One region of the Pseudomonas sp. FW215-R2 genome, then DNA from elsewhere that is predicted to be linked to it. Evidence: predicted binding sites of a transcription regulator. Region 1 holds the regulator's gene; the other holds the start of a gene.
What was found. Region 1 encodes sigma-54, which starts transcription at its own class of promoters, with help from an activator protein. Its sites were predicted from a motif close to ANTGGCATNNANNTTGCTNT; they were not measured.
Positions count from the first base shown of each region.

Region 2: a site for sigma-54 is predicted at 2,567-2,586, ahead of flgB (flagellar basal body rod protein FlgB). Genes of this name have one in related genera too.

Region 1 is NZ_JBYTBO010000003.1:198,624-204,043, forward strand. Features, by position in the region: gene AC3WRD_RS05790 (ZIP family metal transporter) at 1-72, shown strand, start outside; gene AC3WRD_RS05795 (HPr family phosphocarrier protein) at 113-388, opposite strand; gene rapZ (RNase adapter RapZ) at 404-1,261, opposite strand; gene ptsN (PTS IIA-like nitrogen regulatory protein PtsN) at 1,264-1,728, opposite strand; gene hpf (ribosome hibernation-promoting factor, HPF/YfiA family) at 1,740-2,048, opposite strand; gene AC3WRD_RS05815 (RNA polymerase factor sigma-54) at 2,122-3,615, opposite strand; gene lptB (LPS export ABC transporter ATP-binding protein) at 3,802-4,527, opposite strand; gene lptA (lipopolysaccharide transport periplasmic protein LptA) at 4,527-5,072, opposite strand; gene lptC (LPS export ABC transporter periplasmic protein LptC) at 5,059-5,420, opposite strand, start outside.
Region 2 is NZ_JBYTBO010000011.1:119,848-125,267, forward strand. Features, by position in the region: gene flgE (flagellar hook protein FlgE) at 1-899, opposite strand, end outside; gene flgD (flagellar hook assembly protein FlgD) at 930-1,655, opposite strand; gene flgC (flagellar basal body rod protein FlgC) at 1,671-2,114, opposite strand; gene flgB (flagellar basal body rod protein FlgB) at 2,118-2,525, opposite strand; gene cheR (protein-glutamate O-methyltransferase CheR) at 2,768-3,595, opposite strand; gene AC3WRD_RS17040 (chemotaxis protein CheV) at 3,643-4,575, opposite strand; gene flgA (flagellar basal body P-ring formation chaperone FlgA) at 4,658-5,419, shown strand.

The sequences.
Region 1 (5,420 bases):
GACAAACTGGCGAGCCTGGGATTGTTGATCGGGTTCTGTCTGATGATGGTGATGGACACGGCGTTGGGATGAGAGGGGGGAGGGAAGCTTGCTCCCTCGCCACCAAAGGCTTTCAACCGCCTTCGTCGAAGTAGTTGTTGATCAGTGCCACCAAGGCATCCAGGGCTTCCTGTTCCTGATGCCCCTCGGTGCTCAGGAAGATTTTGGTGCCCTTGCCGGCAGCGAGCATCATCATCGCCATGATGCTTTTGCCATCTACCGTGGTTTCCGGGGTGCGACCCACTCTGATCGTGCAGTCGGGATACTGCCCCGCCACGCCAACGAACTTTGCCGACGCCCGGGCATGCAGGCCCAGCTTGTTGATGATTTCGATTTCCAGAGCAGGCATCGCGGTGTGAATCCTTTAGCTGAGGTCGCGGTGGCGAACCTGGACGTTCTTCAGGGTTTTCTGCAGGGCCTGACCCAGGCGTTCGGTCAGGTAGACGGAACGGTGATGTCCGCCGGTGCAGCCAATGGCAATGGTGACGTAGGCGCGATTGCTTGCAGCGAAGCGCGGCAGCCATTTGAACAGATACGCATAGATGTCCTGGAACATCTCTTCGACTTCCGGCTGTGCCGCCAGGTACTCGGCTACCGGCTCATCGAGCCCCGATTGCGCGCGTAGTTCCGGTTTCCAGTACGGGTTGGGCAGGCAGCGTACATCGAACACCAGATCCGCATCCACCGGCATGCCGCGTTTGAAACCGAACGACTCCACCAGAAACGCCGTGCCCGGCTCCGGCTGGTTCAGCAGCCGCAGCTTGATGGTGTCGCGCAACTGGTACAGGTTCAGATTGGTGGTGTTGACCTTCAGGTCGGCCAGATCGGCGATCGGGCCCAGCAGGGCCGTTTCATCGTTGATGGCTTCTGCCAGCGAACGATTGGCGCTGCTCAGCGGGTGGCGACGACGGGTTTCCGAAAAGCGCTTGAGCAGGGTTTCTTCATCGGCGTCCAGATACAGGACGTCGCACTGGATGTGCCGGCTGCGGACCTCTTCAAGCAACTCCGGAAAGCGCGAGAGATGACTGGGCAGATTGCGCGCATCGATCGATACCGCGACCAGTGGCTGAGACAGTTCCGTATGAATCAGTGCGCGCTCCGCCAGTTCCGGGAGCAGGCCGGCCGGCAAATTGTCGATGCAGTAGTAGCCGTTGTCCTCGAGGACATCCAGAGCGGTACTTTTGCCCGAGCCGGAGCGGCCACTGACGATGATCAAGCGCATGTTTAGTGCCCGTTTTGCTCGTCCAGGACAACCTGATACAAGGCTTCGTTGGTGGTGGCGCGACGCAATTTTTCGCGTACGTCCTTGCGGTCGAGCATGCTGGCGATCTGGCGCAGCAGTTCCAGGTGCGCATCGGTGGCGGCTTCCGGGACCAGCAGCACGAACAGCAGGTCGACCGGTGCACCATCGATGGCGTCGAAATCGATGGGCGCTTCAAGGTGCATCAAGGCGCTGATGGGGGATTCGCAACCCTTGAGGCGGCAATGGGGAATGGCGATGCCGTTGCCAAAACCGGTCGAGCCGAGTTTTTCACGGGCAATCAGTGCCTCGAAGACATCTTGCATCTCCAGATCCGGTACTTCCCGGGCGATCAGGTTGGCAATTTGTTCGAGGGCTTTCTTTTTGCTGCCGCCCGGCACGTTCACGAGGGAACGGCCGGGGGTCAGGATGCTTTCAAGTCGGATCATGGGGGTGGGGGTTATCGACCGGTAGCGCCCTGAAGCAGGCTCTGGGTCTTTTCCTTATGCTTTTTGAGTTGTTTATCAAGCTTGTCGGTCAGCGCGTCGATCGCTGCGTACATATCGGTATGTTCCGCGTTTGCGACGACCTCGTTACCGGGAATATGCAGCGTGGCTTCGATTTTCTGCTTCAGCTTCTCGACGCACATCGTGACTTGCACGTTGGTGATCTTGTCGAAATGCCCCTCAAGCCTCTTGAGCTTTTGCTCAACGTACTCACGGAGAGGTTGGGTAACTTCCAGTTGGTGTCCACTGATGTTGACTTGCATACAGCTTCTCCTTCGTTGCCAGTGCATAAAGCGGCAGGCCGAAGAGCCTGCCACTGGAACGCTGTAACGTGGCTTACATCAACCGCTTGCGTTCGCTCGAAGGCGCGATCCCGAGGGATTCGCGGTACTTGGCGACGGTGCGGCGAGCCACCTGAATGCCTTGTGCCTCCAGTAAACCAGCGATCTTGCTGTCACTCAACGGCTTTTTCTGATTTTCCGCGGCAACCAGTTTCTTGATGATCGCGCGGATCGCCGTGGACGAGCATTCGCCGCCTTCGGAGGTGCTGACGTGGCTGGAGAAAAAGTATTTCAGTTCATAAATGCCCCGGGGGGTATGCATGAATTTTTGCGTGGTCACCCGGGAAATCGTCGACTCGTGCATGCCCACCGCTTCGGCGATGTCATGCAGCACGAGAGGCTTCATGGCTTCGTCGCCGTATTCAAGAAAGCCGCGCTGATGCTCGACGATCTGGGTGGCCACTTTCATCAGGGTTTCGTTGCGGCTCTGCAGGCTCTTGATGAACCAGCGGGCTTCCTGCAACTGATTGCGCATGAAGGTGTTGTCGGCGCTGGTGTCGGCGCGGCGCACGAAACCGGCGTACTGGGCGTTGACCCGCAGGCGCGGCACCGATTCCTGGTTCAGTTCGACCAGCCAGCGCTCGTTGTCCTTGCGCACGATGACGTCAGGCACCACGTACTCGGCTTCGGTGGACTCGATCTGCGAACCGGGGCGCGGGTTGAGGCTCTGCACCAGTTCGATGACCTGGCGCAGTTCATCTTCCTTGAGCTTCATGCGGCGCATCAGCTGGCTGTAGTCGCGGCTGCCGAGCAGGTCGATGTAATCGGTGACCAGACGCTTGGCTTCCGCCAGCCAAGGAGTCTTGGCCGACAGCTGGCGCAATTGCAGCAGCAGGCATTCGCCCAGGTTGCGTGCGCCGATGCCGGCAGGTTCGAATTGCTGGATGCGGTGCAGGACGGCTTCGATCTCGTCCAGCTCGATGTCGAGCTCCGGATCGAAGGCGTCGAGAATTTCTTCGAGGGTTTCGTCGAGGTAGCCCTGATTGTTGATGCAGTCGATCAGGGTGACGGCGATCAGGCGATCGGTGTCGGACATCGGCGCCAGGTTCAGTTGCCACAGCAGGTGGCTTTGCAGGCTCTCGCCGGCGGAGGTACGGGTGGTGAAGTCCCACTCGTCGTCATCGCTGCTCGGCAGGCTGCTGGCACTGGTCTGGTAGACGTCTTCCCAGGCGGTGTCGACGGGGAGTTCGTTGGGGATTCGCTCGTTCCATTCGCCATCCTCTAGATTGTCGACCGTCGGTGCGGTCTCCTGATAGGAGGGTTCCTGGATCTCGGTGTTGGGCTTCTGTTCGGCGTTGTCGGCCATGGGATCGGAGTTGTCGAAGTCGTCGCCGTCTTCCTGGCGTTCGAGCATCGGATTGGATTCCAGAGCCTCCTGGATTTCCTGTTGCAGATCCAGGGTCGACAATTGGAGCAGGCGGATGGCCTGTTGCAGCTGCGGTGTCATCGTCAGCTGCTGGCCCATTCTCAAGACTAGCGATGGTTTCATGGCAGGGGCTTAACACCTTATTCGCCGGCGCTATGCGCCATCCACTACAGGGCGCCGAAGCGCCAAACTTAAGCAAATTATATGCCTGAAACTGTCGTGTTTGCCTAGAGCGCTGTAACAATAAAAGCGTATAAAAGTGCGCTTCAACGTTACAGCACCCGGACGGCTGGTCGAATGCTGTCGCGCTTACAGGCGGAACTCGTGACCCAGATACACTTCCTTCACCAGATCGTTGGCGAGGATGGTCGCGGAGTCGCCTTCGGCGATCAGTTGGCCGTCATTGACGATGTAGGCCGTTTCGCAGATATCCAGCGTCTCGCGGACGTTGTGGTCGGTGATCAGTACACCGATGCCCTTGGCCTTGAGGTGGTGAATGATCTGCTTGATGTCACCCACGGAGATCGGGTCGACACCGGCGAACGGTTCGTCGAGCAGAATGAACTTCGGTGCAGTGGCCAGTGCGCGGGCGATTTCCACCCGGCGACGCTCACCACCGGACAGGCTCATGCCGAGGTTGTCGCGGATGTGGCTGATGTGGAACTCCTGCAGCAGGCTTTCCAGCTCCTTGCGACGACCGGCCTTGTCGAGCTCCTGACGGGTCTCGAGGATGGCCATGATGTTGTCGGCCACCGAAAGTTTGCGAAAGATCGACGCTTCCTGTGGCAGATAGCCGATACCGGCCTTGGCGCGACCGTGCATCGGCTGGTGGCTGACATCCAGGTCGTCGATCAGCACGCGACCCTGATCGGCCTGCACCAGGCCGACGATCATGTAGAAGCAGGTGGTCTTGCCGGCGCCGTTGGGGCCGAGCAGGCCGACGATCTGACCGCTGTCGATCGACAGGCTGACATCGCGCACGACCTGGCGGCTTTTATAGGCCTTGGCCAGGTGCTGAGCTTTCAGAGTTGCCATTACTGGGATTTCTCGTCGGTTTTCTTCTTCGGCTGGATCACCATGTCAATGCGCGGACGCGCTTCGGTGACCTTGTTGCCGGTGGCACGACCCGCGCTGGCCAGCTTTTTCACCGTGTCATAGACGATTTTCTCGCCCTGAGTGGTGTTGTTGTCCTTGTCGACGACTTTCGCCTTGTCGATCAGCACAACGCGGTTTTGCGCGGCGTGGTACTGGATGGTCACGCCCCAGCCCTGTACAGGCTTGGTGTCGCCAGCCGTCTGCAACTGCTCGAAGTAGGCAAGGTTGCCCACCGAGGTCACGACGTCGATATCGCCGGTCGGGGTGCGGGTGATGGTCACGGTGTTGCCTTTGACGATCATCGAACCCTGAGTGATGATCACGTCACCTTTATAGGTGGCAACGCCATTCTTGTCGTCCAGCTGGGCATCGTCGGCCTGAATGCGGATTGGCTGCTCTTGATCGTTCGGCAGAGCCCAGGCGCTCACGCTTCCCAGTGCTGCGCCCAGACTGAGCAAAATAGGGAGGGTTTTAACGAGCCTCATACTGTCCTCTTACGTTCGATAGCAGGTGTATCCTGCTTTCCTTCAAATACGCTTTCATTCCCACGCCGGTCGATACACCGCCAGCGCCGTCGATTCTAACGGGTTGCTGGGTCTGCGCATATTGTTGCTGCGGGAACACTGTCATGCGAGTGGAGGTGATCAGGGTGTCGCGGTTCTTTTCATCGGTGCGCTTGACGCGAACCGAGTCGATCAGCTCGACCTCGGTGCCACCGGAATTCACTTCACCGCGCTCGCTGGTCACGTGCCACGGGAAGTCGGTGCCGCGATACATGTTCAGGTCGGGCTTGGTGACCAGTGTAATGTCGGTCGCCTTGACGTGCTCGGCCT
Region 2 (5,420 bases), on a different contig from region 1:
GCCATCGAAATGGTGATGCCGGCCGGGTTTGCTGCTGCACCGTTAGGCTTGAAGGTACCGTTGACGACATTGCCTGGTACCCAACCGCTGATCTTCAGGTCACTGCTGATCACCGGACCAGGCAGAGTGCTGACCTGAGTCAGCTTGCCAGCAGAGTCGAAGGTCATGGTCGAAGGCACCGGGGCGGTGGTTTTCGGATCACTGCCGGTAGCGTCCGGGTTGCGACCGTCGACCAGGGTGTAGACCTTCCAGGTGTTGGCACCGGTTTTCACCACGTACTGATCCATCGGGTGCATGTTGCCCTGGCTGTCATAGATCGGGGTGCTGAACGACTTGGTGTAGGTCGCCAGGTTGGTCGGGTCGAATTTGCCGGCTGGAACCGTGTCGTCGATCACCGGAGCGGTCGAGTTCAGGTTGATGGTCGAAGTCACCAGCGAAGTGGACTTCGGTGCCAGGTTCGAGGTGTCGATCTTCAGGTCGGTCAGTACGCCGTTGATGACCTTGCCGTTGGCATCCACACCATAACCTTGCAGGCGCGAGGTGTAGTCGGTGTTGGTGATGAAACCCTTGTCGTCGACCTTGAACGTACCGGCACGGGTATAGGAAATCGAGCCGTTGTTGCTCATGGTGAAGAAACCGGAGCCGTTGATACCCATGTCCAGCACGTTACCGGTGTTGTTGATGTCACCCTGGGTGAACTGCTGGGAAACGTTGGCCAGGCGCACGCCGTTGCCGATGACCTTGCTGCCGCTACCCAGGCGAGTCGCCGAGTAGACGTCTTCGAATTCTGCGCGAGACGATTTGAAACCGGCGGTCGCGACGTTGGCGATGTTGTTGCCGGTCACGTCCAGTTGCTTGTTGGCTGCATAGAGACCGCTAAGGCCGATATTGAAAGACATATTCCACTCCTTTGTGCCGGTTAGTCGGCTCTATATACCAATGGTTTGTACTTTGGACAGGGCAACGGTGCCCTTGCCGGACAGGTTGAGCATCAGCTCGCCGCCGGTCTGGCTGATCGTCACGCTGGTGACGGTGGCCGGCAGGTAGGTCGCCATATCGGTCGCGGTGCCGTTGATCGATGCGTTGGCCTTGACGGTATAGGTACCGGTCTTGACCAGGTTGCCGTCCTTGTCCTTGCCGTCCCAGGTGAAGCTCGCGGCGCCTGCGGCGCGACTGCCCAGATCGAGGGTGCGAACAATCGTGCCGCTGCTGTCGGTGATGCTGACGGTGCCGCCGGCAATCGACGACGGAACGGTGACCGAACCGGTCATGCCTTTGCTCGGATCGTCGAGCTGGACCGAGTTGGTCTGCACGATCACGTTGCGACCGACCAGCGAAGAAGCCTGCAGGGCTTGCGACGAGTTGTAATTGCCGGCCAGCGAACTCACGGTGCTGTTGAGGGTAGTAATACCCTCGAGGCTGCTGAACTGCGCCAACTGGGCAACGAATGCGCTGTTGTCCTGCGGGTCGAGCGGGTTCTGGTTTTTCAGCTGGGTTACCAGCAATTGCAGGAACGCGTCCTTGCCCAGGGCCTGGCCGCCGGTGGAACTGTTAGTGGCCGAAGCAATGCCATCGGTTGTCGAACTGGTCTTTTTCGACGAGTTCGCCAGGATGTCCTTCATGCTCAGGCTGCTGGTGGTATCGGAAACACTCATGGCAGTCGCCCCTTATTACTGACCGAGGGTCAGTACCTTCTGCATCATGGTTTTGGCCGTGTTCATCATTTCGGCGTTGGTCTGGAACGAACGGCTCGCGGAAATCATGTCAGCCATTTCTTCCACCACGTTGACGTTCGGGTAGTAGACGTAGCCCTTGGCGTCGGCGGCCGGATGGTTCGGCTCGTAGCGCGCTTCGAGGTTGCTCTGGTCTTCGACCACGCCCATGACCTGCACGCCCTGGCCGGCCGCGTCCTGGTTCTGGAACAGCGAGTTGCTGCCGCCGCTCTGGCCGCCCTGGAACATGGTGGCGAACACCGGGTGACGGGCGCGATAGGTCTGGTCGATGCTCGACGAGACGGTTTCGGCGTTGGCGATGTTCGAAGCCACGGTGTTCAAACGCGTGGTCTGTGCGCTCATGCCGCTGCCGGCAATGTTGAAAACGCTGGACAGGGACATGGATTACTCTCCGCGCAGGGCTGACACCAGCCCTTTGAATTTGCTGTTGAGCAGCGTGAAGCTGGCCTGGAAGCCGACGGCGTTTTCCGCGTAGTTCGACTGTTCCAGCTGGGCATCAACGGTGTTCTGGTCGATCGACGGCTGCATCGGCGTGCGATACATCAGCGACTCGTCGCCATTGCCCAGACCTTCAGCTTCGATGTGACGGCTGTTGGTCATGTTCAGGGCGATAGTGCCGTTGGCGTTCTTCTGGCTCTGTGCCTCGAGCACTTTGGAGAACTCCAGATCCCGAGCCTTGTAGTTCGGGGTGTCGGCGTTGGCGATGTTGTTGGCCAGGACTTCGGCACGCTGGGCGCGGAAGCCCAGGGCTTTTTCGTGAATTCCGAGCGCTTTATCGAAGCTGATGCTCATGTCGGGAACCTTCAGGTGACCGGGTTTTTCGTAACTGGGTTATAGCAAGCGTCGTGCCAGTTTTAAAAAGCCCCGGATTCCGGGGCTTTGCAGGTGATCGGCAATGCGGCAATGCCAGAAAAGCGGCAACGGGTTTCCGCCGGATGCCGCTTTTCTGCCGCTTGCCGTCCCTGCAAAAACGGCCAGGCATAAAAAAACGGGAGCCCCTGAGGACTCCCGTTTTTTTGTGTTGCCGGTGCCAATCACTTCGCCTGGTAAATGATCCCCGGGCTGCACTGGACCATCTGGTAATGGTCCGGCAAACCGTTCAGCGCTTCGGAAGCGCCGAGGAACAGATAACCGCCCGGCTTCAGCGTGCTGTGGATACGCAACAGGATGTCTTTCTTCACCTCGGCGGAGAAGTAGATCAGCACGTTGCGGCAGAACACGATGTCGAACTTGCCAAGGCTTGCGTAGCTGTCGAGCAGGTTGAACGAGCGGAATTCCACCCGGTTCTTGATCGGCGCCTTGATCACCCAGCGCCCCGGCCCTTTCGGGTCGAAGTAGCGCTGCAGACGATCGGCGGACAAGCCGCGACCGATCGCCAGGCTGTCGTACTCGCCGGTCTTGCAGTTGGTCAGCATGCTGCCGGACAGATCCGTGGCAACGATCTGTACGCCCATTTTCAACTGACCGATGTTGGTCCGTTCGAACTCGTCGATCGACATCGACAGCGAATAGGGTTCCTGACCCGACGAGCACGCCGCCGACCAGATCCGCAGACGCTGGTTGGGAGCGGCCTTGATCGCCTCGGGCAGCACCTTGTTCTTCAAGACTTCAAACGGATAGGTGTCGCGAAACCACAGGGTTTCGTTGGTCGTCATGGCATCGACCACCTGCTCGCGCAAACCGCTGCGCGGCTGGGTCTGGATGCGCTGTACCAGCTCACCCAGGGACTTGATGCCTTGCTGCTCCATCAGTTTGTTGAGACGGCTCGAGACCAGGTACTGCTTGTTTTCACCGAGCAAAATGCCACAGGCTTTTTCCAGGAAGACCCGGAACTGTTCGAAATCCAAATTACCCGTAGACAAATGATGCCGCCTCTTAAATCGTGTTGATCGCCAGGGACGAAAAGTCCCTAGCTGATATCTGCTGCTTTGATCCGGTCGACTACCCGGGATGCCAGGTCATCAGGACGGAATTTGGCCAGGAAGTCATCGGCACCGACCTTCTTGACCATCGCCTGGTTGAACACACCCGACAACGAAGTATGCAGGATGATATGAAGCTTTTGCATGCGAGGGTCGCTGCGGATTTCGGCCGTCAGGGTGTACCCGTCCATCTCCGGCATCTCGATGTCGGAGATCATCATCAGGAACTCTTCTTCCGGCTTCTTGCCCTCATCGACCAGCTTGCGCAGGTAATCCAGCGCCTGCTTGCCGTCGTTCAGCGCCACCACTTCAACGCCAACCGTCTGCAGGCAACGCGTCACCTGCTTGCGCGCCACCGACGAGTCATCGACCGTCAGCACCCGCAGAGACAGCGCCTTGCTCTGGGTCTCGACATCCACCACGCCGACCGAAATCGCTTCCGGTGTCGGTGCGACTTCCGCCAGCACCTTCTCGACGTCGATGATTTCGACTAACTGATTGTCCACCCGAGTCACAGCGGTCAGGTAATGATCTCGACCGGTCCCCTTGGGTGGCGGATGGATCTCTTCCCAGTTCATGTTGACGATACGTTCCACCGAGCGGACCAGGAAACCCTGGGTCTTGGTGTTGTATTCCGTGATGATCACGAACGGACTGTTCTTGTCTTTCAACGCCCCGGAGCCGGTTGCCATTGCCAGATCAAGGATCGGAATGGTCGCCCCCCGGATATTCGCCACCCCGCACACGACAGGACTGGACTTGGGCATCAGCGTCAGTTGCGGGCACTGCAGCACTTCCCGAACCTTGAACACGTTGATCCCGTAGAGTTGCTGGCCGTCGAGACGGAACAACAACAGCTCCAGGCGATTCTGCCCCACCAGTTGCGTGCGCTGGTTCACCGAATCCATTACACCAGCCATGCCCAGACTCCTACACCAACGCCAAGTGTTGTTGCGACGCACATTCATTGCTAAACGGCACGGCGCTTGCTTTTTAACTCTTATGAACATTCAAACGACATTTTTCCGACGCCTGACATCCCCCCTTCGCAGAGGACTTTGCGCGGTGTCTGCCGCTTGCCTGTTTTTCGCGGGCAGCCCTGCCGTTGCTGATGCGGTTACCTTGCCTGACATGCTTATCGGCGTCACTCAGGGCTTTCTTGAATTCACCGTAGAAGACTATCTGGCTACCAGTCAAACGGAAGGGCGTTATGAAATCGAGGTCAAGCAGCTCGATCCGCGCATGCACATGCCTATGTGCGACAAGGAATTGACAGCGTCGCTGGAGAGCCCGGCACGTCCTTTGGGACGCGTAACCGTCAAGGTTCGCTGCGAAGGCGCCTCCCCCTGGACCGTGTTCGTACCCGCTCAAGTCCGCCTGTTTCGCCCGGTCGTGACCACCACTCGCCCGCTCAAGCGCGCCGGCATCATCGAGCCTCAGGACGTGACCCTGCGCGAGCATGATGTGAGCCTGATCAACCAGGGCTTCCTGACGTCGGTGGATGAGGCGATCGGGCAAAAATTAACCCGACCAACGGTCGCCGACCAAGTGATAACCCTGGTGCATCTGGAACAGGCGGAAGTCGTTCGCAAAGGCGATCAAGTGGTGATTACCGCCCGCAGCGGCACGCTCTCCGTGCGCATGCCGGGCGAGGCCCTGTCCAACGGTGGCCTGAAAGAACAGATTCGAGTGAAAAACCTCAATTCCCAACGGGTCATCAAGGCGCAGGTCATGGCGCCGGGCCAGGTGGAAGTGGCAATGTGAG